DNA from 3 places in the Bradyrhizobium sp. Unk1 genome. Region 3 is predicted to be linked to each of the others. Evidence: predicted binding sites of a transcription regulator. Region 3 holds the regulator's gene; each other region holds the start of a gene.
What was found. The regulator LexA, encoded in region 3, represses DNA repair genes until DNA is damaged. The targets are predictions, from matches to a motif close to TGTTCNNNNTGTGTTCNG.
Positions count from the first base shown of each region.

Region 1: a site for LexA is predicted at 4,932-4,949, ahead of AC5ZFO_RS26870 (PA0069 family radical SAM protein). Genes of this name have one in related genera too.
Region 2: a site for LexA is predicted at 1,855-1,872, ahead of uvrA (excinuclease ABC subunit UvrA). Genes of this name have one in related genera too.

Region 1 is NZ_JCAMOP010000022.1:85,587-93,325, reverse strand. Features, by position in the region: gene AC5ZFO_RS26890 (uracil-DNA glycosylase) at 1-580, shown strand, start outside; gene AC5ZFO_RS26885 (glycosyltransferase family 39 protein) at 710-2,218, opposite strand; gene rnhB (ribonuclease HII) at 2,318-3,190, opposite strand; gene AC5ZFO_RS26875 (VOC family protein) at 3,267-3,722, opposite strand; gene AC5ZFO_RS26870 (PA0069 family radical SAM protein) at 3,747-4,910, opposite strand; gene AC5ZFO_RS26865 (phosphoketolase family protein) at 5,121-7,508, shown strand; gene AC5ZFO_RS26860 (acetate/propionate family kinase) at 7,513-7,739, shown strand, end outside.
Region 2 is NZ_JCAMOP010000015.1:93,408-101,146, forward strand. Features, by position in the region: gene AC5ZFO_RS20655 (outer membrane protein) at 1-760, shown strand, start outside; gene AC5ZFO_RS20660 (outer membrane protein) at 906-1,664, shown strand; gene uvrA (excinuclease ABC subunit UvrA) at 1,969-4,947, shown strand; gene AC5ZFO_RS20670 (hypothetical protein) at 4,993-5,325, shown strand; gene AC5ZFO_RS20675 (DUF433 domain-containing protein) at 5,354-5,635, opposite strand; gene AC5ZFO_RS20680 (HAD-IA family hydrolase) at 5,647-6,288, shown strand; gene AC5ZFO_RS20685 (nucleoside hydrolase) at 6,324-7,259, shown strand; gene AC5ZFO_RS20690 (YVTN family beta-propeller repeat protein) at 7,342-7,739, opposite strand, start outside.
Region 3 is NZ_JCAMOP010000007.1:220,933-228,671, reverse strand. Features, by position in the region: gene AC5ZFO_RS11685 (molybdopterin molybdotransferase MoeA) at 100-1,311, shown strand; gene lexA (transcriptional repressor LexA) at 1,488-2,189, shown strand; gene AC5ZFO_RS11675 (hypothetical protein) at 2,835-3,269, shown strand; gene AC5ZFO_RS11670 (GAF domain-containing protein) at 3,494-4,435, shown strand; gene AC5ZFO_RS11665 (ComEC/Rec2 family competence protein) at 4,445-6,757, opposite strand; gene AC5ZFO_RS11660 (DUF2171 domain-containing protein) at 6,853-7,086, opposite strand; gene AC5ZFO_RS11655 (YybH family protein) at 7,175-7,561, opposite strand; gene AC5ZFO_RS11650 (glutamine--tRNA ligase/YqeY domain fusion protein) at 7,575-7,739, opposite strand, start outside.

The sequences.
Region 1 (7,739 bases), on a different contig from region 3:
CGAGGCCGCGCGCACCGCGCCGACGCTCGAGGCACTGCGCGAGCTGATGCAGAATTTTGAAGGCTGCGCGCTGAAGCACACCGCGACGCGGCTGGTGTTCGCCGACGGCAATCCGCAGGCGCGCATCATGTTCGTCGGCGAGGCGCCGGGCCGCGACGAGGACATTGAAGGGCTGCCCTTCGTCGGGCGCAGCGGCAAGCTGCTCGACCTCATGATCGGCGCGATCGGCCTCAACCGCACCACCGCCTACATCGCCAACGTGATTCCCTGGCGGCCGCCCGGCAACCGCACGCCGACGCCGCAGGAAACGCAGATCTGCCTGCCCTTCATCCAGCGCCAGATCGAGCTGGTGAATCCCGACGTGCTGGTGACGCTCGGCAATCCCTCGACGCAGACGCTGCTGTCGACGCGCGAAGGCATCATGCGCACCCGCGGCCGCTGGTTCGACTACGAGACGGGTGGGCGCACCATCCGCGCGCTGCCGACCTTCCACCCGGCGTATCTCTTGCGTTCGCCATCGTACAAGCGGCTGGCCTGGCAGGATCTGCGCGCAATCGCGAAGGTGCTGGCGGGCGCGTGAGGGACTGAACGCTCCCTCCCCGTCATTGCGAGGAGCGAAGCGACGAAGCAATCCAGACTATTTCCGCGGAAAGATTCTGAATTGCTTCGCTGCGCACGCAATGACGAACGGAGAGAGTACGCGCCCGACTTACGTCCCCTTCGGCCGCACGATGGCCCAGCCGATGCGCAGCAGTTGCTGGCGGCCGGTCACCAGCCATTCGAAGGCGCGCGGCACTTCCGGAACGATGCCGGGAAAGCGCGCGAGGATTTCCGGCGGCGGGGTGCCGGCGGTGTCGGAGGCGCGCCAGACCACGACGCCGCCGGTCTCGCTGAACTTGGCCTGATTGATCCACGGCGTGCGCGCGGGCTGGGCATCGATGAAGAGATGCGGCCGGCCGGAATGCAGCGTGATCAGGCTCGCAAGCTGGGTCTCGCCTGCGACCGCGCGCAGGCGATGATTGGTGCGGCGGGCAAAGCTCTCGTCGAAGAAATCCGAGATCGCGCGCGCCGGCATCGAGGTCGCAATCTCGTTGGCGCCGGTCCAGGGCAGGAACAGCACGGCGAGCACGACGCCGGCTGCGGGCGCCACGACGGCGGCAGCCCACACCGTCCGCAGCACGCGCGCGCGACGCATCGCGATGAGGTCGCCGGCCGCCACCACCACGGCAAGTCCCGACACCACCAGCACGACGCCGGCGCCACCGACGACGGCATCGAGCCCGAGCAGGCCGGAGATCAGGACCGCGCCGAGCGCAGGCGCCAGCGCGAAGAAATAGACGAAGTTGTGCGCGAGCGGCTCGACCGGCGGCCGGTAGATGATCGGCGCTTCCTCGCCCTTGGCGACGAACAGGCCGCTGTTGAGAAAGGTCAGCGCCGGGATCGCCGCCGCCCCGAGCACGAGCCCGCCGAGCAGCCAGGCCGCGTGCAGCGCGCGGGCGTTCAGCTCGGCGACCACAGGCAGGGTCGGCATGACAAGCGTCTCGGCGCGCATCAGCCAGACCGCATAGGGCAGCGCCAGGACAGCGACGACGATCAAAGCGAACAGCGGATCGAGCGCGCGCAGGGTGCGGCGACCGCCGGCGGTCGAGATCGCGAAGACGACGAGCAGGAGGAGAAGGAAGATCGCCGCGGGGGTCGTCAGCAGCAAGAGGCCCGCTTCGATCGACCAGGCGAACCAGGCATTGCCGCGGCGCTGGCCGATGATCTGCCAGGAATGCAAAAGAAGAAGCGCCCAGAGCGGCCGCGCCAGCACCAGCGGGCTAAAGTCGAGCGCCGGCGAGGAGAAGGCCAGCACCGTCATGGTCAGCAGCACGGCGAGCACCGCCTGCTGTGAGCCGACCACGGCGCGGGAGAGATGATAGAGCGCGATGAAGGTCGCGACCTCGCAGAGCTGGGCGAGGACATAGACGCCGAACATGTGGCCGCCGGCGGCGCGATAGGCGATGTCGGCGAGCCAGATCGGGAGCGGCGGGCCCAGATCGGTGCCGACCTGGTACTCGCGCCCGAAGGCCAGCAGGGTCGCGAGCGTGCCGGGCGGGCTGCGGTAAAACACCAGCGCCACGAACAGCCACATCGCGGCCTGGAGCAGCACGACGATCCACACGATCAGCCGCGGCCGGGCGCGAATGAGCTCGATGACCAGGGAGGTAAACCGCATGCAACGTCCGAAAGATGCAGCCAACCCGTCCAGCCGGCCCTATTCGCTCACATCTGTTTTGATAAAGGGCGTCACGCGTTGTGGCAACGACAGTCTGCCCTACAAGCCCGCTGACGCATCAATTTCAACGCTTGCGACCACCTGCACCTCGACCTCGGTCACCGCAAACAAGTCCCGCACCGGCTCGACCGTCGAGGGCATGTGCTTGGCGCGGGCGGCGGCGACGGGGGCGAAGAAGCTGCGGTGGTGGATGGTGGGACCAAGGCGGTCGAGCGCGTCGAGGTGCTCGGGAACGGCGTAGCCCTTGTGTTGCTCGAAACCGTAGCCGGGGCAGTCCTGCGCCAGCGCGCACATCAGCCGGTCGCGCGTCACCTTGGCGATGATCGAGGCTGCGGCGATCGACAGCACGATGCCGTCGCCGCCGATCACGGCCTCGCAGTCGCAGGCGGTGTCGAGCCGATCGCGGCCATCGACAAACACATGACGCGGCGTGTCGGGCAGCGCCACCACGGCGCGCTTCAGCGCCCACAGCGAGGCACGCAGGATGTTGTCGCGGTCGATCCGGGAGCGCGAGGCGACGGCAACCGAGACCTGCGCGGTGGCGCAGATCTTGTCGAACAGTCGTTCCCGCTCCTCGGCCGTCAGGCGCTTGGAATCGTCGATGCCGCGCGGAATGCGGTCGGGATCGAGAATCACGGCGGCCGCGACCACGGGTCCGGCGAGCGGCCCGCGGCCGGCCTCGTCGCAGCCGGCAACCGGCCAGACGCCGCGCTTGATCAGCGCGCGCTCGCGGCGGAAGGTCGGCGAGGCGACGGCGATGATGGCGCCCTGCCTGCCGGCCGGGGTCTTAACGGCCGACCCCTTGGCCGCCTTCGCAGGTGCTGCCTTCTTGGCGGCATCCTTCTTCGGCGCGGCCTTCTCTGGCTCTGGCGCGTCTTTGGCCGGCTTCCTGGCGGACTTGTCCCGAATCATGGCCGGGATCGTGCGCAAGCGGCCCAGCCGGCGCAACCGGGAACCCCGGACAATTCCCGTTATTCAGACCAGCCGCCTACTCGGCCAGGTGCACCCGCCGGTCCTCACCGACCTCGATGCCCGGCGCGACCACGACTTCCCAGGGATGGCCGTCGGGGTCGGCGAAATAGCCGGAATAACCGCCGTAGTCGGTCTCATGCGCCGCTTTCAGCAGCGCGGCGCCCTTGCCGACAACGAAGGCCAGAACCGCGTCGACCTCGTCGCGCGTGGCGCAGTTCCAGGCGAGCGTGATGCCGCGGAAGGTCGCAGGCCTCGGATTGTCCGGTAACTTGGCGTCGGCCGCGAGTTTATCCCAGTGAAACAGGGCCAACACCGGACCACCGGTATCGTAGAACGCGACGGCCTCGCCGGTCGCCTTCAAACGACGCGAGAAGCCAAGCGCGTCATAGAAGGCGATGCTGGCACGAATGTCGCTCACACCCAGTGTGATGACGGTGAGCCGCGGCACCGGCGCGGTAAGTTCCTGACTCATGCTACGCCTCTTCCACTTCCTCGATCAGAACAGGCTGAGCTGATCGCCGTTCCGCTTCGGCCTCGCAAAGTGATCCGTCGTCAGCTTGGAGCGCCGCTTGTTCAGCCCAAGCCTGTCGCAGGCGATCTCGAAGCGGCGGCCGATGGTCCAGGCCATCGGCCCGGTGCCCTTCATCCGCTCGCCCCATTTCGCGTCGTAGTCGCGGCCGCCGCGCATGTCGCGGATCAGGGTGAAGACGTGGCGGTAGCGGTCCGGATAGTTGGCCATCAGCCATTCGCGGAAGAGATCGCGAACCTCCAGCGGCAGCCGCAGCAGAACGTAGGAGGCTTCCTTGACGCCGGCATGGGCGGCGGCATCGAGGATGCGCTCGATCTCCGAATCGTTCAGCGCGGGGATCACGGGCGCGACCATCACGGTGGTCGGAATGCCGGCCTCCGAGAGCTGCTTCAGCGCCTCCAGCCGCTTCGGCGGCGTCGCCGCGCGCGGCTCCATGGTGCGCGCGAGCTTTGGATCGAGCGAGGTGACCGAGATCGCGACCTTGGCGAGGTTGCGCTTGGCCATCCGCGCGAGAATGTCGATGTCGCGCACGACCAGCGCCGACTTGGTGACGATGCCGACGGGATGGCCGGCGCGCTCCAGCACTTCGAGAATGCCGCGCATGATCTTACGCTCGCGCTCGATCGGCTGATACGGATCGGTGTTGGTCCCGATCGCGATCATCCGCGGCTCGTAGCCGGTCGCGGCCAGCTCCTTCTCGAGCAGCGCCGGTGCATCGGGCTTGGCAAACAGCTTTGACTCGAAGTCGAGCCCCGGCGACAGGCCGAGATAGGCGTGCGTCGGCCGCGCGAAGCAATAGACACAGCCGTGCTCACAACCGCGATAGGGATTGATCGAGCGGTCGAAGCCGATGTCGGGGGATTCGTTGCGGGTGATCACCTTGCGCGAGGTGTCGACGCCCACGCTGGTCTTGAACGGCGGCAGCTCCTCCAGGCTCTGCCAGCCGTCGTCGAAGGCGACGCGGGCCTCAGCCTCGAAGCGGCCGCTGGCGTTGGACTGCGCGCCCCGCCCCCGCCTGCGCTGTTTGTCGATGGCGACCGCCAGTTCGGGAAAATCAGAGTCCGCACCCGCCGGCTCGGAGGGCGCCGTGACCGGCGGGTGCTTGAGAGCATGAGAGGATGCTGGACTCATGAAGCCAAGATAGCACGCCAAAGGAACAAATCAAGAACACAAACAAAAAACTGAAAAACAGCCCCATGCACGGTAGCCGCCCAAATTTCGGGCGCGGTCCTTTGACCTCACGCAACACACCCGTCGCGGCGATCCTGTTCGATGCCGGACAGGGATCAATCGCACCGGAACAAAGTTGGTGACGATCGCTGGGTGAAAGTCGGCAGGAACATGACAAATCAACGACAATCGGCCTCAGGGAGCAGCGAGCTCGATCTGCTCGATCGCTATTGGCGCGCCGCGAACTACCTCTCCGTCGGGCAGATCTATCTGCTCGACAATCCGCTGCTGCGCGAGCCGTTGCGGCCGGAGCACATCAAGCCGCGCTTGCTCGGTCATTGGGGCACGACGCCCGGGTTGAACTTCATTTACGCCCATCTCAACCGCGTCATCCGCGCGCTCGATGTCGGCGTGCTCTATATCTGCGGTCCCGGCCATGGCGGCCCGGGCATGGTGGCCAACACCTATCTCGAAGGCAGCTACAGCGAGATCTATCCCGACGTCGCGCGCGATACGGACGGATTGCGAAAACTTTTCAGGCAGTTCTCCTTCCCCGGCGGCATTCCGAGCCACGCGGCGCCGGAAACGCCGGGCTCGATCCATGAAGGCGGCGAGCTCGGCTACGCGCTGGTGCACGCCTATGGCGCCGCATTCGACAATCCCGACCTGATCGTTGCCTGCGTGGTCGGCGATGGCGAGGCCGAAACCGGCCCGCTCGCGGCGTCCTGGCACTCGAACAAGTTCCTCAATCCCGCCAATGACGGCGCGGTGCTGCCTATCCTGCATCTCAACGGCTACAAGATCGCGAACCCGACCGTGCTCGGACGGATGCGCGACGCGGAGATCCGCGACCTGTTCCGCGGGTTCGGCCACGAGCCGCTGTTCGTCGAGGGCGACGATCCCAAATTGATGCACCAGGCCATGGCGGACGCGCTCGACGTCGCGCTCGCCAGCATCCGCTCGATCCAGCAGCATGCCCGCGACGGCCGTAAAAGCGTCGAACGGCCGCGTTGGCCGATGATCGTGCTGCGCAGCCCGAAGGGCTGGACCGGCCCGAAGGAGGTCGACGGCAAGAAGGTCGAGGGCTTTTGGCGCGCGCATCAGGTTCCCGTTGCGGGCTGTCGCGAGAACCCGGCGCACTTGAAAATCCTCGAAGATTGGATGCGCAGCTACGAGCCCGAGAAGCTGTTCGACGGCAGCGGCGCGCTCATTCCCGAGCTTCAGGCGCTCGCACCCGAGGGCATCCGCCGCATGGGCGCCAATCCGCACGCCAATGGCGGCCTGCTGAAGAAGGAGCTGAAGCTGCCGGACTTCCGCAGCTTTGCCGTGGAGGTGCCGCAGCCGGGCGGTGTGACGGGCGAAGCGACGCGTGAGCTCGGCAAGTTTTTGCGCGACGTCATCCGCCTCAACGCCGAGGCACGCAACTTCCGCATCATGGGCCCGGACGAGACCGCGTCGAACCGGCTCGACGCCGTGTTCGAGGCGACCGAACGGGTCTGGATGGAGCCGACGGAGCCTTACGACGTGCATCTCGCCCAGAACGGCCGCGTGATGGAGGTTTTGAGCGAGCATCTCTGCCAGGGCTGGCTCGAGGGCTATCTGCTCACGGGACGGCACGGCTTGTTCTCCTGCTACGAGGCCTTCATCCACATTGTCGATTCCATGTTCAACCAGCACGCCAAATGGCTGAAGGTGACGCGACATCTGCCCTGGCGGCGGCCGATCGCCTCGCTGAACTATCTCCTGACCTCGCATGTCTGGCGGCAGGACCATAACGGCTTCAGCCATCAGGATCCCGGCTTCGTCGATCTCGTCGCCAACAAGAAGGCCGACATCGTCCGCATCTACTTCCCGCCCGACGCCAACACGTTGCTGTGGATCGCCGATCACTGCCTGCGCACCTATGACCGCATCAACGTGATCGTCGCCGGGAAGCAGCCGGCGCCGCAATGGCTATCGATGCAGGACGCGGCCACGCATTGCGATGCCGGCATCGGCATCTGGACCTGGGCCGGCAACGAGGACGCGAACAGCGAACCTGATGTGGTGATGGCCTGCGCCGGTGACGTCCCGACATTGGAGACGCTCGCCGCGGTCGACCTGCTGCGCAAGGCGCTGCCCGATCTGAAGATCCGCGTCGTCAACGTCGTCGACCTCATGACGCTGCAGCCGAAAGACCAGCACCCGCACGGTCTGTCCGACCGTGACTTCGACAGCCTGTTCACGTCAGACAAGCCGGTGGTCTTCGCCTATCACGGCTATCCCTATCTCATCCACCGCCTCACCTATAACCGCACCAACCATGCCGGCATGCATGTGCGCGGCTTTGCCGAGGAAGGCACCACGACGACGCCGTTCGACATGGTCGTGCTCAATGGGCTCGACCGCTATCACCTCGCGATCGAGGCGATCGCGCGCGTGCCGGGTCTGGCGACCAGGGCCGCGCAGGTGCAACAGCAGTTCCGCGACAAGCTGATCGAACATTCGCACTATGTGCGCGAACACGGCGAGGACATGCCTGAGATCCGCGATTGGGTCTGGCCGGGCAAGACGGGTTGACGTCATGACGGCGTCGGTCCTCGTCCTCAACTCGGGCTCGTCGAGCATCAAGTTCGGCCTGTTTGATATCTCGGCGGACGAACCTGTCCTGCTCTGCAAGGGCCAGCTCGACGAGCAGGAAGCCAAGCCTCGACTCGTGGTGAAGAGCCCCGCTGGCGAGGACCTGTTCGAGACGCGAAGGGAATCGTCCGACGCGGACAGCGGCCATCTGTTCGCCGACGTGCTCGGCTT
Region 2 (7,739 bases), on a different contig from region 3:
CAAGTTTATGCTTGCCGCTGCCGGCATAGTCGCGATGACCACGTCCGTTTCGGCGGCCGATCTGGCGGCGAGGCCCTACACCAAAGCTCCTGCCCCGATGATCGGCGCGGTCTACGATTGGAGCGGCTTCTACATCGGCGCCAACGGTGGTGGCGGCTGGAGCCATAATTGCTGGGACATCGTCACCAACATCCTCGGTGCACCGGTCACTCCCCCCGCATCGGAGGGCTGCCACACCGCGACCGGCGGCGTGGCCGGCGGCCAGGCCGGCTTTCGCTGGCAAAGCGCGTCGTGGGTGTTCGGCGTGGAAGGCCAGGGCGACTGGGCTCACCTTAGCGGCTCCAATGGACCGAGCCTGGCTGCCGGCGGCGTCGGCTCAGACCGCTCGAAGATCAACGCCTTCGGCCTCGTGACCGGCCAGGTCGGCTACGCCTGGAGCAATGTGCTGTTCTACGCGAAGGGTGGTGCGATGGTTGTGAGCGACAAATACGAGGGCTTCACCACCGCCACCGGCTTCGTGTTCGACAGGGCGAATGAAACGCGCTGGGGCGGAGCGGTTGGTGCTGGCCTCGATTTCGGCGTAACGCCCAACATCGTGGTCGGCGTCGATTATGTGCACGGCTTCATGGGATCGCGCGACAACCGATTTACGTTCAACAACGGCACGTTCTCGCGCGCCGATCGGATCCGCCAGGACGTTGACATCGCAACGGCCCGCGTCAGTTACAGGTTCGCCGGCCCCCTCATCGCCAAATACTGATCTTCGTCTCCAACGCCATCGCGTCACGAAAGGCCGGCCTTGCGCCGGCCTTTTTGTTTTCGCGCGAGGGTGCACCCAACCGTCTTGGAGTCGTGAGGCGCGCGCACGGCGCCCGCGAATGGCTTTGGCGAGTTGGGGACGTGACATGAAGACGTGGATGCTGGCTGCGGTCAGCCTGTTCGCACTCGGCGCGGTCGCGCCGGCTACCGCCGCCGATCTACCGATTTACAAGGCGCCGGCGGCCGCCGTTCCCGTTTATGACTGGAGCGGCATCTATGCCGGCATCAATGGCGGCGGCGGCTTGGCCCATGCCTGCTGGGGCGTGACTCGCGCGCTCGGCATCGCTGTCGATCCGGCCGTTGGCGAAGGCTGTCACAATGCGGGCGGTGGCACGGTCGGCGGACAGCTCGGCTATCGCTGGCAGAAATCGCGCTGGGTGTTCGGCATCGAGGGCCAGGGCAACTGGGCCGACTTCAAGGGCAGCAATGTCAGCGTGGCGTTGGCGCCGATCACGAACCAGACCAAGATCGACAGCTTCGGTCTGTTCACCGGCCAGCTCGGCTACGCTGTGAACAATCTGCTGCTCTACGGCAAGGCCGGCGCAGCCGTGGCCCACGACAAATACGACACCTTCTTTCCGGGCGCGCCAGCGGCGGCGACGTTCAACAGCGTCAACCAGACCCGCTGGGGCTACACGATCGGCATCGGCGTTGAATGGGGCTTTGCCGAGAACTGGTCGGTCGGCGGCGAGTACAATCACGTGTTCCTCGGCCATCACAGCGCTGACTTCGCAACTCTCGTCGGCGGCTTCGCCCCGCGCACCGACCGGATCGGCCAGGATATCGACATGGGCCTGATCCGCATCAATTACCGCTGGGGCGGCCCGGTCGTCGCCAAATACTGAGACAAAGCTTCCCTCAGGAACCTCCAAGTCCTGATCCTGTGCGGATTGCCCCAAATCCGCATTCAAACGCGAACGAAGGGCTGGCCTCGCGCCGGCCCTTCGCATGCTCCGGGCGCCCTGCTCCTGCCAGATGCCGCCAGCGCGCCAACAATCCGTTGACGATTCGCACACGCCACTGGAAATCCGTCCCCGTTCTTCCTACGTTCGCTGGCATACCCATCGGCGCCGATCCCGGTTCCGGGCGACGCGCGCCTTTTTTGTTGGCGCGATCGCGCACCTTTGGGATTCCTTGAGGGCAACTCGGATGGATGAAGTGATCAAGGCGAAGCGCCAACAGCAGAACGCGGGATCCAGCCTGCGCGCAATTACGATCCGTGGCGCGCGCGAGCACAACCTCAAGAATGTCGACGTCGAGATTCCCCGCGACAAGCTGGTGGTGTTCACCGGGCTGTCAGGCTCCGGCAAATCCTCGCTCGCCTTCGACACCATCTATGCCGAGGGCCAGCGCCGCTACGTCGAATCGCTGTCGGCCTATGCGCGCCAGTTCCTGGAGATGATGCAGAAGCCTGATGTCGACCAGATCGACGGCCTGTCGCCGGCGATCTCGATCGAGCAGAAGACGACCTCGAAGAACCCGCGCTCGACCGTCGGCACCGTCACCGAGATCTACGACTACATGCGCCTGCTCTGGGCGCGCGTCGGCGTGCCCTATTCGCCCGCCACGGGTCTGCCGATCGAGAGCCAGACCGTCTCGCAGATGGTCGACCGCGTGCTGGCGCTGCCCGAGGGCACCCGCCTCTATCTGCTCGCCCCCGTCGTGCGCGGCCGCAAGGGCGAGTACCGCAAGGAGCTCGCCGAATGGCTCAAGAAGGGCTTTCAGCGCGTCAAGATCGACGGCACCTTCCATGAGCTCGCGGAAGCGCCGACGCTCGACAAGAAATTTCCGCACGACATCGACGTCGTGGTCGACCGCATCGTGGTGCGCGCCGACATCGGCCAGCGCCTCGCCGAAAGCTTTGAGACCGCGCTGAAGCTCGCGGAGGGCCTCGCCGTCGTCGAGTTCGCCGATGCGCCTGCAGCGGCGGCGCCCGTCGAGGAGAAGAAGAAGACCGCAAAAATTCACGACAAGAGCGGGCCTGAGCGCATCCTGTTCTCGGAAAAATTCGCTTGCCCCGTCTCCGGCTTCACGATTCCGGAGATCGAGCCGCGCCTGTTCTCGTTCAACAATCCCTACGGCGCCTGCCCGGCCTGCGGCGGCCTCGGCGTCGAGCAGCATGTCGACGAGGATCTCGTCATCCCCGACAAGGAGCTCGCCATCGGCAAGGGCGCGATCGCGCCCTGGGCCAAGTCGTCATCGCCCTACTACGTCCAGACGCTGACGGCGCTCGGCAAGCACTACAAGTTCACGCTGACCACCAAATGGAAGGATCTGCCGAAGAAGACGCAGAATGCGATCCTCCATGGCTCGGGCGAGGATGAAATCAAGTTCTCCTACGAAGACGGCGTCCGCTCCTACGACACCAAGAAGCCGTTCGAGGGCGTCATCACCAACATCAACCGCCGCTATCGCGAGACCGAGAGCGAGTGGGCGCGCGAGGAGCTCGCGAAATATTTCCACGACGTCCCGTGCGAGGGCTGCAAGGGTTTCCGGCTGAAGCCCGAGGCGCTCTGCGTCAAGATCGGCGGCAAGCATATCGGCGAGATCTCGGAGCTGTCGGTCAGGAAGGCCGGCGAATGGTTCGAGACCGTGCCCGAGGCGCTGAACACGCAGCAGAACGAGATCGCCGGCCGCATCCTCAAGGAGATCCGCGAGCGCCTCACCTTCCTGCTCGACGTCGGCCTCAATTACCTCACCCTGTCCCGCTCGTCCGGCACGCTGTCCGGCGGCGAGAGCCAGCGCATCCGCCTCGCCTCGCAGATCGGCTCGGGGCTGACGGGCGTGCTCTACGTGCTGGACGAGCCCTCGATCGGCCTGCACCAGCGCGACAACGCGCGCCTGCTCGACACCCTCAAGCGCCTGCGCGACCTCGGCAACACCGTGATCGTGGTCGAGCATGACGAGGACGCGATCCTGCTTGCCGATTACGTCCTCGACATCGGCCCCGGCGCCGGCATGCATGGCGGCAACATCGTCGCCGAAGGCACGCCCGCCGAGATCATGCGCAACCCGAAATCGCTCACCGGCAAATATCTGACCGGCGAGCTCGAGGTCGAGGTGCCGGAGCGGCGCCCGCCGAACCATCGCCGCACCATCAAGGTGGTCAACGCGCGCGGCAACAACCTCAAGAACGTCACGGCCGAAATTCCGCTCGGCCTGTTCACGGCCGTCACCGGCGTCTCCGGCGGCGGCAAGTCGACGCTGCTGATCGACACGCTCTACAAGGCCATCGCCCGCAAGCTGAACAACGCCAGCGAAGGCGCCGCACCCCACGATCGCATCGAGGGTCTCGAGCACATCGACAAGATCATCGACATCGACCAGTCGCCGATCGGCCGCACCCCGCGCTCGAATCCCGCGACCTACACCGGCGCCTTCACGCCGATCCGCGAATGGTTCGCCGGCCTGCCCGAAGCCAAGGCGCGCGGCTACGAGCCCGGCCGCTTCTCCTTCAACGTCAAGGGCGGCCGCTGCGAGGCCTGCCAGGGCGACGGCGTCATCAAGATCGAGATGCACTTCCTGCCCGACGTCTACGTCACCTGCGACGTCTGCAAGGGCAAGCGTTACAACCGCGAGACGCTGGAGGTCCTGTTCAAGGGCAAGAGCATCGCCGACGTGCTCGACATGACCGTCGAGGAAGCCGCCGACTTCTTCAAGGCGGTGCCGCGCGTGCGCGAGACGTTCCAGACCCTGCACCGCGTCGGCCTCGACTACATCCATGTCGGCCAGCAGGCCACGACCCTGTCGGGCGGCGAAGCCCAGCGCGTCAAGCTCGCCAAGGAGCTGTCCAAGCGCGCCACCGGCCGCACGCTCTACATCCTGGACGAGCCGACCACCGGTCTTCATTTCCACGACGTCAAGAAGCTGCTGGAAGTGCTGCACGAGCTGGTCGCGCAGGGCAACACGGTCGTCGTCATCGAGCACAATCTCGAAGTCATCAAGACCGCAGACTGGGTCATCGACCTCGGCCCCGAAGGCGGCGACGGCGGCGGCGAGATCGTCGCCTGGGGCCCGCCGGAGGATATCGCGAAAGCGCCGCGGAGCTACACGGGCAAGTTTCTGGACCCGGTGCTGAAGAAGGCAAGGAAGCCGAAGCGGCGGAGCACGAGCGAGGCGGCGGAGTAGAATTCACTCCGCCTCGTCCGCGGGATCATCGGGGAAAGGCTGTAAGTGTCCGCGATGCCCAGCCGCACCTACATGCTCTTCCGCAAGGCAATCCTCGCCGAGCAGCAGATGACCTGCATCTACGAGGGGCGCTATCGCGAACTTTGTCCGCATATCATCGGTACCAACAAGATCGGTGAGGAAGCCGTACTGGCTTGGCAGTTCGCCGGCGAGAGCAGCGGACCGCTGCCGCAATGGCGATGCCTGAAGCTCGCCAATATCACCAACGCCCGCACACGCGATGGTCCCTGGCACGAGGGCGGCTCTCACCGGACTACTCAAACCTGCGTCAGCAACATCGATCTCGACATCAATGTTCACGTGCGCAAATTGCGGTGACGCATTCGTCCGCGAGCCAGAGCACGATTCAGCGACAAAAGATGTCTTCCGCGGCCCAATGATCGGTCGCGAAGGCCTGGGCCGCCCGAACATCATCCGGCGTAAGCCGCGGGTGCTCCGCTATGATGGCCTCGGTGGCCATGCCAGCCTCCAGTTCGTGCAACACCAGTTCGACCGGCACGCGCGTCCCACGGATGACGGGCTTGCTCCATGATCGCAGGGTTGATTTCAATGTGCTCGTGTCGCATGACTGTCCTTGAATTGTCCTGAAATAATAGCACGCCACGTCTCGTTTTTCAGCGAACTCCAAAACCCTCCTCCATGCCCTACTCCCTCGCCATCTTCGATCTCGACGGCACGCTGGCCGACAGCTTTCCATGGTTCCTGCGGACCATCAACGATGTCGCCGACCGCTTCAATTTTCGTCGCGTCGCGGATGACGAAATCGAAGCGCTACGGCATGCTTCGAGCCGTGAGATCCTCACCCGGCTCGAGGTCCCGCTGTGGAAGCTGCCGGCGATCGCGCGACATGCGCGGCGGCTGAAGGCGGAGGCGGCTGCGGAGATTCCCCTGTTCGCGGGCGTCGAGACGATGCTGCAGACGCTCGCCAATAACGGCGTGCAGCTCGCGCTGGTGACGTCGGACAGCGAATCCAATGCGCGCGAGAAGCTTGGCGAGTCCGCCGCCCTGTTTGCGCATTTCGACTGCGCGGCATCGCTGTTCGGCAAGCCCGCAAAATTCCGGCGCGTCGTCCGGCGCGCGGGCGTGGAGCCGGGCAAGGTCATCGCCATCGGCGACGAGGTCCGCGACATCGAGGCCGCGCGGGCCGTGGGCATCGCCTGCGGCGCGGTCAGTTGGGGCTATGCCGCGCCGGCGGCGCTACAGGCGCTTGCGCCCGACCACATGTTCGCGCAGATGGAGGAGATTGCGGACGTGGTCTGCCGGATTCCGCTCAAAGCCTGATCCGCAATCGACACGCCCCGCCAAGGGAGACGGCAATGACACTCACGGACGCAGCCCGCCTCAAACTCCTGGAGCCGCCGGCGGGCAAGGTGCGCGTGGTGCTCGACACCGACACCTACAACGAGATCGACGATCAGTTCGCGCTGGTGCAGATGCTGCTGTCGAAGGACCGGTTCGACGTCGAGGCGATCTACGCCGCGCCGTTCTTCAACACACGCTCGAAAAGTCCCGGCCACGGCATGGAGCTGAGCTACCAGGAAATCCTTCGCCTGCTCGAGCGCCTCAATGTCGCGCCGGAAGGCCTGGTTCATCGCGGCGTCACCGACTATGTCGGCCCCGGCAAGACGGCGCAGGCCGCCCCCGCCGTCAACGACCTCGTGGCCCGGGCGCGCGCAGGCTCTCCGGACAATCCGCTCTACGTCATTGCCATCGGCGCCATTAGCAATGTCGCCTCGGCGCTGCTCAAGGCCCCCGACATCATCGACCGCGTGGTGGTGGTCTGGCTTGGCGGCCATGCGCTGGAATGGCCGCACACGATCGAGTTCAACCTCAAGCAGGACGTCGGCGGCGCGCAGGTGCTGTTGGACAGCGGCGTGCCGCTCGTGCTCGTGCCATGCAAGGGCGTCACCTCGCACCTTCACAGCACGGTGCCGGAGATCGAGCGCTACGTCGAACCGCATGGCAGCATCGGCGCGTTCCTCGCCATGCGCTTCAAGGAATACTCGTCTGATCATCTGGGCTGGGCCAAGGAGATCTGGGACATGGCGCCGGTCGGCTGGCTTCTCAATCCCGATTGGGCGCCGAGCGTGATCATCCCGGCCCCGGTTCTCACGGATCAGATCACGTGGAGCATCGATCGCCGGCGGCATCCGATCCGCTACGTGACCTATGTGGATCGCAACCCGATCCTGAAGGACTTTTTCCTGAAGTTGAAGGCGTTTGCCGGATCTAAAAGTGGTTTAGCGCCGTAGCCCGGATGGAGCGAAGCGCAATCCGGGAAAGTGTCCCCGCATTCCGCTTCGCTCCATGCAGGCTACAGATGCTTCACGCCCCCTACTCCGTCCGCCTGAGAAACGCCCCGAACGCCCGCGGGCCGTCGCCGGTCTTGACCTCGCCGATCACCTTCAGCTCAGTGGCATCGATGATGCTCAGAGTGTTGCTCTCCCAGCAGGCGACGATGACGCGCTTGCCGTCGGCGGTCGCATTGATGCCTTCGGGATAGTCGCCGACATTGATCCGCTTGATCGGCTTCAGCGTCGCCAGGTCGAACACGCTGACGGTGCCGCCATACTGGTCGGTGACGAAGCCGCGCCCTTGCGTCAGCGCCACGGCATAGGGACGCATCCCGACCGGCACGCGGCCGATCTCTTGGCTCGCGGCGATGTCGATCACCGAGACGTCGTTGGAGCCGACATTGGCGGTGTAGGCGCGTTTTCCCTCGGCATCGATGG
Region 3 (7,739 bases):
GTGGGCTCGCGCGCCTTTGGGGAGCCCCTTTTGCTTCAGGCCCTCCGCTCGGCTAGAACCTTGCCGACCGAGTCCTTCGATTTGTTGCGGGAGTTCGCCGTGGCCCTGATGCCGGTATCCGATGCGCTCGCCGCGGTGCTGGCGGGCGCAGAGCCGCTGCCTGAAGAGATGATCGCGCTCGACGCGGCCTTCCATCGCGTGCTCGCGCGCGATGTCGCCGCGCGGCGCACGCAGCCGCCGCAGGCGATGTCGGCAATGGACGGCTATGCGGTGCGCGCGGTCGATGCGGCGAAGACCGACTCCCAGCTCACCCTGATCGGCGAGGTCGCGGCGGGCCGCCCGTTTGCGGGATCGGTCGGCGCCGGCGAGGCCGTGCGTATCTTCACCGGCGGTGTCGTTCCCGATGGCGCTGATGCGGTCGTGATCCAAGAGGATACGGTCGCGGACGGCAAGCGCATCACCATCAAGGAAGCCGCCGTAACGGGGCGGCACATCCGCCCCGCCGGCGTCGACTTCTCGGAAGGCGACGTGCTGCTGTGCAAGGGTATCAGGCTCACCGAGCGCGACCTCGCGCTCGCCGCCGGCATGAATTACCCGCAATTGCCCGTCCGACGACGCCCGAAGGTCGCGATCCTCGCGACCGGCGACGAGTTGGTGATGCCGGGTACCACGCCCGGTCCCGGCCAAATCGTCTATTCCAACGGCTACGCCCTGCACGCGCTCGCCCGCAGCGAGGGCGCCGATACCGTCGACCTCGGCGTTGCCGCCGACACGCTGGCGGCCACCACGGCCGGCATCGGCCGCGCGCGGGAGAGCGGCGCGGACATCCTGATCACGACCGGCGGCGCGTCGGTCGGAGACCACGATCTGGTCCAGCAGGCGCTGAGGGACGAAGGTATCTCGATGGCGTTCTGGAAGATCGCGATGCGGCCGGGCAAGCCGATGATGAACGGGCGGCTCGGCGCGATGCGCGTGATCGGCCTGCCTGGCAATCCCGTGTCATCCTATGTTTGCGGCTTCCTGTTCATGGTGCCGTTGATTCGCGCGCTTTCGGGCCGTTCGATGATTCATCACCGCCGCGAACGCGCGGTGCTCGGCCGCGATGTCGGCGCCAACGACCAGCGCGAGGATTATCTGCGCGCACGCCTCGAACTGCGCGACGACGGCACGCTCGTCGCCGTTCCGGTCAATCACCAGGATTCCTCGCTGCTTGCGAATCTCGCTGCGGCACAGGCACTTCTCGTGCGCGCGCCATTCGCGCCGAAGGCCGAAGCCGGCACGCCTTGCGAGGTCTTGCGGCTGCCCGTCTGATCGCTTCGTTCGCGTGCGTTCCGCGAACTTTGTCGCGTTCACGGTAAATTAAGCAGTTGCGGAACATGTATCGAACATATAGTGTCCGTTCATGATTTGTTTCGAGCATGTAGCGGCTTACTGCTGAATTCAGCGTCTCGGAATCGAACGACATCAACCGGGGGATTTTGGTCGAGATGTTAACGCGCAAACAATACGAGCTCCTGCGGTTCATCAGCGAGCGGCTGAAGGAAAGCGGCGTGCCGCCCTCCTTCGACGAGATGAAGGACGCGCTCGACCTGCGCTCGAAATCGGGCATCCATCGCCTGATCACCGCGCTCGAGGAGCGCGGCTTCATCCGGCGCCTGCCCAACCGGGCCCGCGCCATCGAGGTGATCAAGCTGCCCGAGCTTCAGGCCGCCGCCGGCAGCCGCCGCGGTTTCACGCCGAGCGTCATCGAAGGCAATCTCGGCAAGGTCCGCACGACTTCCAGCCCGCCGGCGGATGAGGGCGAGCGTCCCGTGGCGGTCCCCGTGATGGGCCGCATCGCGGCCGGCACGCCGATCGAGGCCTTGCAGACCCGCAGCCACACCATCAGCGTACCGCCTGACATGCTCGGTTCAGGCGAACATTACGCGCTCGAAGTGCGTGGTGATTCCATGGTCGAGGCCGGCATTCTCGACGGCGACATGGCGCTGATCCAGCGCAACGAGAGCGCCGACACCGGCGATATCGTGGTGGCGCTGATCGACGACGAGGAAGCAACCCTGAAGCGCTTCCGCCGCCGCGGCGCCTCGATCGCGCTCGAGCCCGCCAACGCAGCCTATGAGGTCCGCATCCTCCCGCCCAACCGGGTGAAGATTCAGGGCAAACTGATCGGGCTCTACCGGAAGTACTGATACCGGACGCGCCGGGATCGGTTATTTGGCGCCCCGCGCGCTTTAGATCGGCATCGCCGATCCGAGATTGGAGCGGACGATTGTCCGCTTCCGCTGGATAGTCTTTCTGGTTTCGCGCAGATTATCCGGCCCCTCCTCTGGCGGTAAATCCTCGGCACGCCGCACGAAGCAGCCCTGCTTCGCGGCCTTCAGGTTCGAGGAGAAGTCATGCGCCGGATCGTTCAGATCCCAGTTGCTGTGGCGCTGATCGCAGCATCAGCGTCGCAAGCCTTGGCGTCGCGAGCCTTGGCGTCGAAAGCCTTGGCGTCGAAAGCCTTGGCCGCACAATCGCGACCCCATGTCCGCAACGACACCGCCGTGAGCGAGCGAGCCCGCAAGGCCCGCAACGCCGTCGAGCAACCGTCGCGGCCGGCCTGGCAATATTCCGGCTGGTCGGCGCCTGCGGGGCGCTGACACGCGCCTGCAGAATGCATAGGGGCGGGCTTTGTTCCTAGTGGATTCGGGAAAGATAATGTGATTGCGGCTTGCTGCGGCGAGCCGTAGATTTGCCTACAACCGGGCAGAACCTTTCACATTTCCACTCTGATAGAGGCCTGCGCCTCGATTGAGAGACGTGGGTCGCTATCCCTGCATGAGGAGCACCCGATGTGTGACTACAGCCTGCATGCCGTCGCGTCGCGTCCCGCCGAAGTCGGCGAGACGGTCGTCACGACAACCTTCCGCGGCACCTCGACGCGCGGCTTTGCCTCCGCAGCCGATCCGACCGTCGCGGTCTGCCTGCTCCCGGGAACGGAGCTCGCTTTCGCCGACAACGTCCGCTACGACAATCGCTGGATCTGGACGCGTACCGTCAATTCGCGCGTCGGCAAGTTCGGCAAGATCGATCCGCACATTCCCGATCGCCATCATGATGCGATCGAATTCCCCGACGGCAAATCCGTGCTGGTGACGCAGCTGGTCGAAGGCCAGCGCGCGACCGTGCTGCAACTACCGGTGACCCAGCCGCTCGGCGAGCGCGAGCACAAGCCGCAGATCATCACCGACAGCCGGCCGACCATCACCCGCCTGCCGATCGGCTGACATAGCCATTCCCGGCCGGCAGGTCGGGCCAGGATTGAAAATCGCCATCGCCGGCCGAGGCCGGCGAGATGGTGTCGTTCGTGTCCCGCGAAACTCCCTCGGGCGGACCAAGCCGTTGCGCCTCCCACCGCACGAAGTTTGCGCTGTCCTGCCTGAATTTTGAACGTCCGTTCCGCAGCCAAATGGCCGATGCTTGGTGCGGCTTGAGACGGCGGACACGTTCAATGAAGACCTTCATTCGCGTCGTTGAACTCTGGGTGCCTGACCGCACACGCATGCGGCTGGAATTCGGCGGCAGCCTCTACGGCGAAGGGCTGTCCGCGTTCAGGGCCGTGAGCGAAGATCTGCACTTCGGATATGACGAGGGGCTTCCCGGCAAGGCCTGGGCCAGCGGCCACCCCGTGATCCTCACCAGATTCACCGATTCCTATTTCAAGCGGACCGATCAGGCCATCGCCGCCGGGCTGACATGCGGCGTGGCAGTGCCGGTGTTTTCAGGCGAATTCCTGCAAGCCGTCATGGTGCTGTTCTGCGGCGACGACGAGGCCCATGTCGGCGCGATCGAGCTCTGGCACAACGATGCCGAAACCTCCCACGAGATGGCGCTCGTCGACGGCTATTACGGCACCGCCGAAATGTTCGAATTCAACTCCCGCCACACCAGATTTCCGCGTGGCTTCGGCCTGCCCGGCCGCATCTGGAAAGCCGGCCTGCCGCTGGTCATCAAGGACCTGTACGATGCCAGGAGTTTTCTGCGCTGGGAGGACGCCGCCAAGGTCGGAATCAATCTCGGGGTCGGCGTTCCCTATCGGACCGGCACCGATCAGACCTGGGTGCTGACGTTCCTCTCGGCGCAGGCGACCCCGATTGCACGACGCTTCGAGATCTGGGTCCCGGACGAGGCCCGCTCCGCGCTGGTCTTCCGCGCCGGCGATTGCAGCGCGCAGACCGACCTCGCCGCGCTCTATGCGACGAAATCCATCGCCAAAGGCGAAGGCAGCATCGGCGGGGCCTGGGCCACCGGCATGCCCGCGCTCAACGACGATCTCGCACGTGACGGCTCGGCCGCGGCCTCGCAGGCCTGCGCCTCTGGACTGAGCCAGATGGTCGTCCTGCCGGTGATCGGCAACGCCAGGCTCGATGCCGTGCTGGCCTGGTATCTGTAACCCGTCCGCTCAATCCTCGGCCTGCAGGTCGGCTTCCGATGGCGTCGCATCGCGGTTGCGGGAAGCCGCCGCCTGCGGCCCAAGGCTCGCGCCGAAATCCGCCTCGCCGGCAACCGCCGGCGACCACGGACGGTCCGCTCCCCTTGCCTTCGCCGCCTGAACCACAAAGCCGTCGCCGCTTCGCGTCAACGCCAGCGCGCCCTGCCTTGCGAGACGCTGACGGTCGACAACCATCGCCGCGCAATCCGGCGGCGCCGGCCGCGCCGTCACCACCAGCGCGGAGCGGCTGCAATCGTCAGCCAATGAATCGATGCGCAAGGCCAGCGCGACCAGGCGCCCGTCGGCAAGCGGCGTCACGCAGCCGGCCTCGTCGCACGACACGCCGGCGGCCAGTGAGGCACTGCCGGCGTCGCGCGGATCGGCGTCTCCGGCGAGCCATTCCTTCAGAAGAAAACCGTCCTTGCTCGACCTGATCAGATGCAGGTGTCCATCCCTGCCCCGCACCGCGACGCTCTGGCCGTCACCGGCGATCAGGACATCGGGCTGCCGCGCGCACAGTCCCCAGAGGATCGCGGCTAACAGCACCACCGCGCCGGCCCAGCGCAACGGCGTGCGCAACAAGCCCATCACGATGATTCCCAAGCTTGCAGCGATCAGCGGCGCGATGCCGAAGGCCGAGATGCGGCCGACCGCGCCCGGCAAAGCGGCCACCCAGCGCGACACCGCAACCATCCAGTCGATGCCGATCCCCATCAGCCACCAGAACGGACCATCAAGTCCGAACGGCGCTGCAATCAAACCCAACAGGCCCGCGGGCATCACCAGGGCCGAGACCACCGGCATCGCCCCGAGGTTGGCGAGCACGCCGAACGGAGTGACGCGGTGGAAGTGGTAAGCGGCATAGGGCGTGGTCGCGAGCCCCGCGATCAGCGAGGCCAGGAACAGCATCGCGATTTCGCGCCCGCCCCACATCGCAATCCGCGCGGTCGCCGAATGATCGGGCGACGCAAACAGGTTCGGCATGCCGATCTGCACCAGCGCCACCAGTCCGAGCGTCGCGGCGAAGGACATTTGAAAACTCGGATGCACAAGTGCCTCCGGTGCGACCGCGAGCACGATTAACGCGGCCACCGCCAGCGTGCGGAAGGTGATGGCGCGGCGATCGACCATGACCGCGATCAGCACCACCGCGGTCATGAAGAACGATCTTTGCGTCGCGACCTCCGCGCCCGACAGCAGCAGATAGAACGCGGCTGCGACAAGTGCGGCGGCCGCCGACCATTTCTTGATGGCAAAGCCCGCCGCCATTCCGGGGATCAACGCCAGCAGCGCGCGCACCGCGAAGAACACGACGCCGGCGACGACCGCCATGTGATAGCCGGAAATCGAGAGCACATGGCCGAGCCCCGAGATGAACATGGCGTCGTTGACGGGCGTGGTAATCGCATCGCGCCGGCCCGTGAGCAGCGCGGTCGCGATCGCCCGGTTGTCGCCCTCGAGCGTGACGCGGATGCGCGCGTCGATCGCATCGCGCAGACCCTGCATGAAGGCGGCATAACGCAGCCGCAAGCCACCGGCATCCGGCGGCACCGATGCCGCAATCGTGCCCATCACGAAGCCGGAGGCGCCGATGCCCTGGAAGAACATGTCGCGCGAAAAGTCATAGCTGCCGGGCCGCACCGGCGACAACGGCGGCAACAGCCGCGCCTTCAACTGCACGAAGCTGCCGACTTCGGGCGCAGTCCCCTTGCGCACGGAGAGGCGCACGCGCTCGAGCTTGACGTCGCTGCGCTGCGCCTCCATCGCCGTGACGCGCAGCACGAAGCGGTCGGTGCGCTCGCGGATGTCGCGGGTCTCGACGAAGCCCGACAGCGAGACGGAATAGAGCGGCTTTGCCAGCACCGTGTGCGCGATCCGCGCTGTCTTCCAGGTCGCCGTGGCAAGACCGGCCGCGACCGCCGCGATCATGATCGCCGGCGCAAACAACCGGCTCCGCCGCAACTGCACGGCGCCAAGCATGAGTGCGATGGCCGTTGCGGCAACGACCCACAGCACCGGCTCATGATCGGCGGCAAAGTAGAGCGCGATACCGCCGCCGAACGCGACCGGCATCACCCACGGCAACAATCGCCCGGCGCCGGCCTCGGCGCGCGCCCATTCGCGCAGGGTCCCGGCCAGCGACGTCCAGAGGTCGAACCCTGCCGGCACGAGGCCGCCCGCGGATGCAGCTCGGCCGACGGGCCAAGTCCCCGCAATCCAAGTCCCCGCGATCCAAGTCCCCGCGATCCCCTGGGACCGAACTGGCCGGCCCGGCTCCGCCATTCCCTGCACCTTACGATACGCGACAGGCCTGGAGGCTACCGGAACGTGCAGGCAGGCGAATAGCGGTACGGATCAGGAACGGAGCGAAGGTCCCCCTACTTTTCCTCTTCCATCGTCACGGCGACGTCCGCCTTGGCCGAGAGCCGGACCTTGTTGCCCTCGACACCGGCGACGAGGCCCTTGTCGATGAAGTGATGGTGGCCCTTGTGGCTGCCCTCGCCGCTGTCCTTCTTGGTCAGCTTGATGCGGTTGCCCTCGACCTTGTCGACCGTGCCGATGTGGACGCCATCGGCGCCGATGACTTCCATATGCTCTGCGATGTTCTGCATGGTGGGTTCCTTGTTGGACCCACCCCAACGCGCGGGGGCAGCGTTCGTTGCTATCGCCGCAATGACGATGCCGTGGGCGGCAGCAACATCAGATCAACGGCGCACGCGACGAGGCATGGTGATTGACGATCTTCCAGTCGCCGTGCTCGCGGAGGATGACCCAGCTCATCTTGACCGAGAACTCCGCCCTCTCGCCGGCGAGGTCAAACGACACGATCGCGGCCATGTTGATCAGGTCCGGGCTGGCTTGCGCGGCGCGCACCTCGGAAAACGCAGCACTCGGCTGGCGCCAGCGCGGCAGGCCGTTGAAGTAATCGGCGACGCCGTCCCTGCCCCGATAGAGCTTTGGATTGGAGCCGAAGAAGAACGCGTTCTTCGCATAGAGCGACGACAGTGCAGCCGCATCGAGTGTCGCGAAGCCGGCGCACCATTTCGCGATGATGGCGGAAACGATGGCGTCGGCCTCACTGTTCATATGCCCGATCCCCTCAGCCCTTGGCGACTTCCTTCGCGAACGTGTCGCGCAGGCCGATGGTGCGCGAAAACACCGGCTTGCCCGGCGTCGAGTCCTTGTCGCGCACGAAATAGCCCTGACGCTCGAACTGCATCGGCTCGGTCGAGTTGCTCTCCGCAACCGATGCCTCGATCCGCGC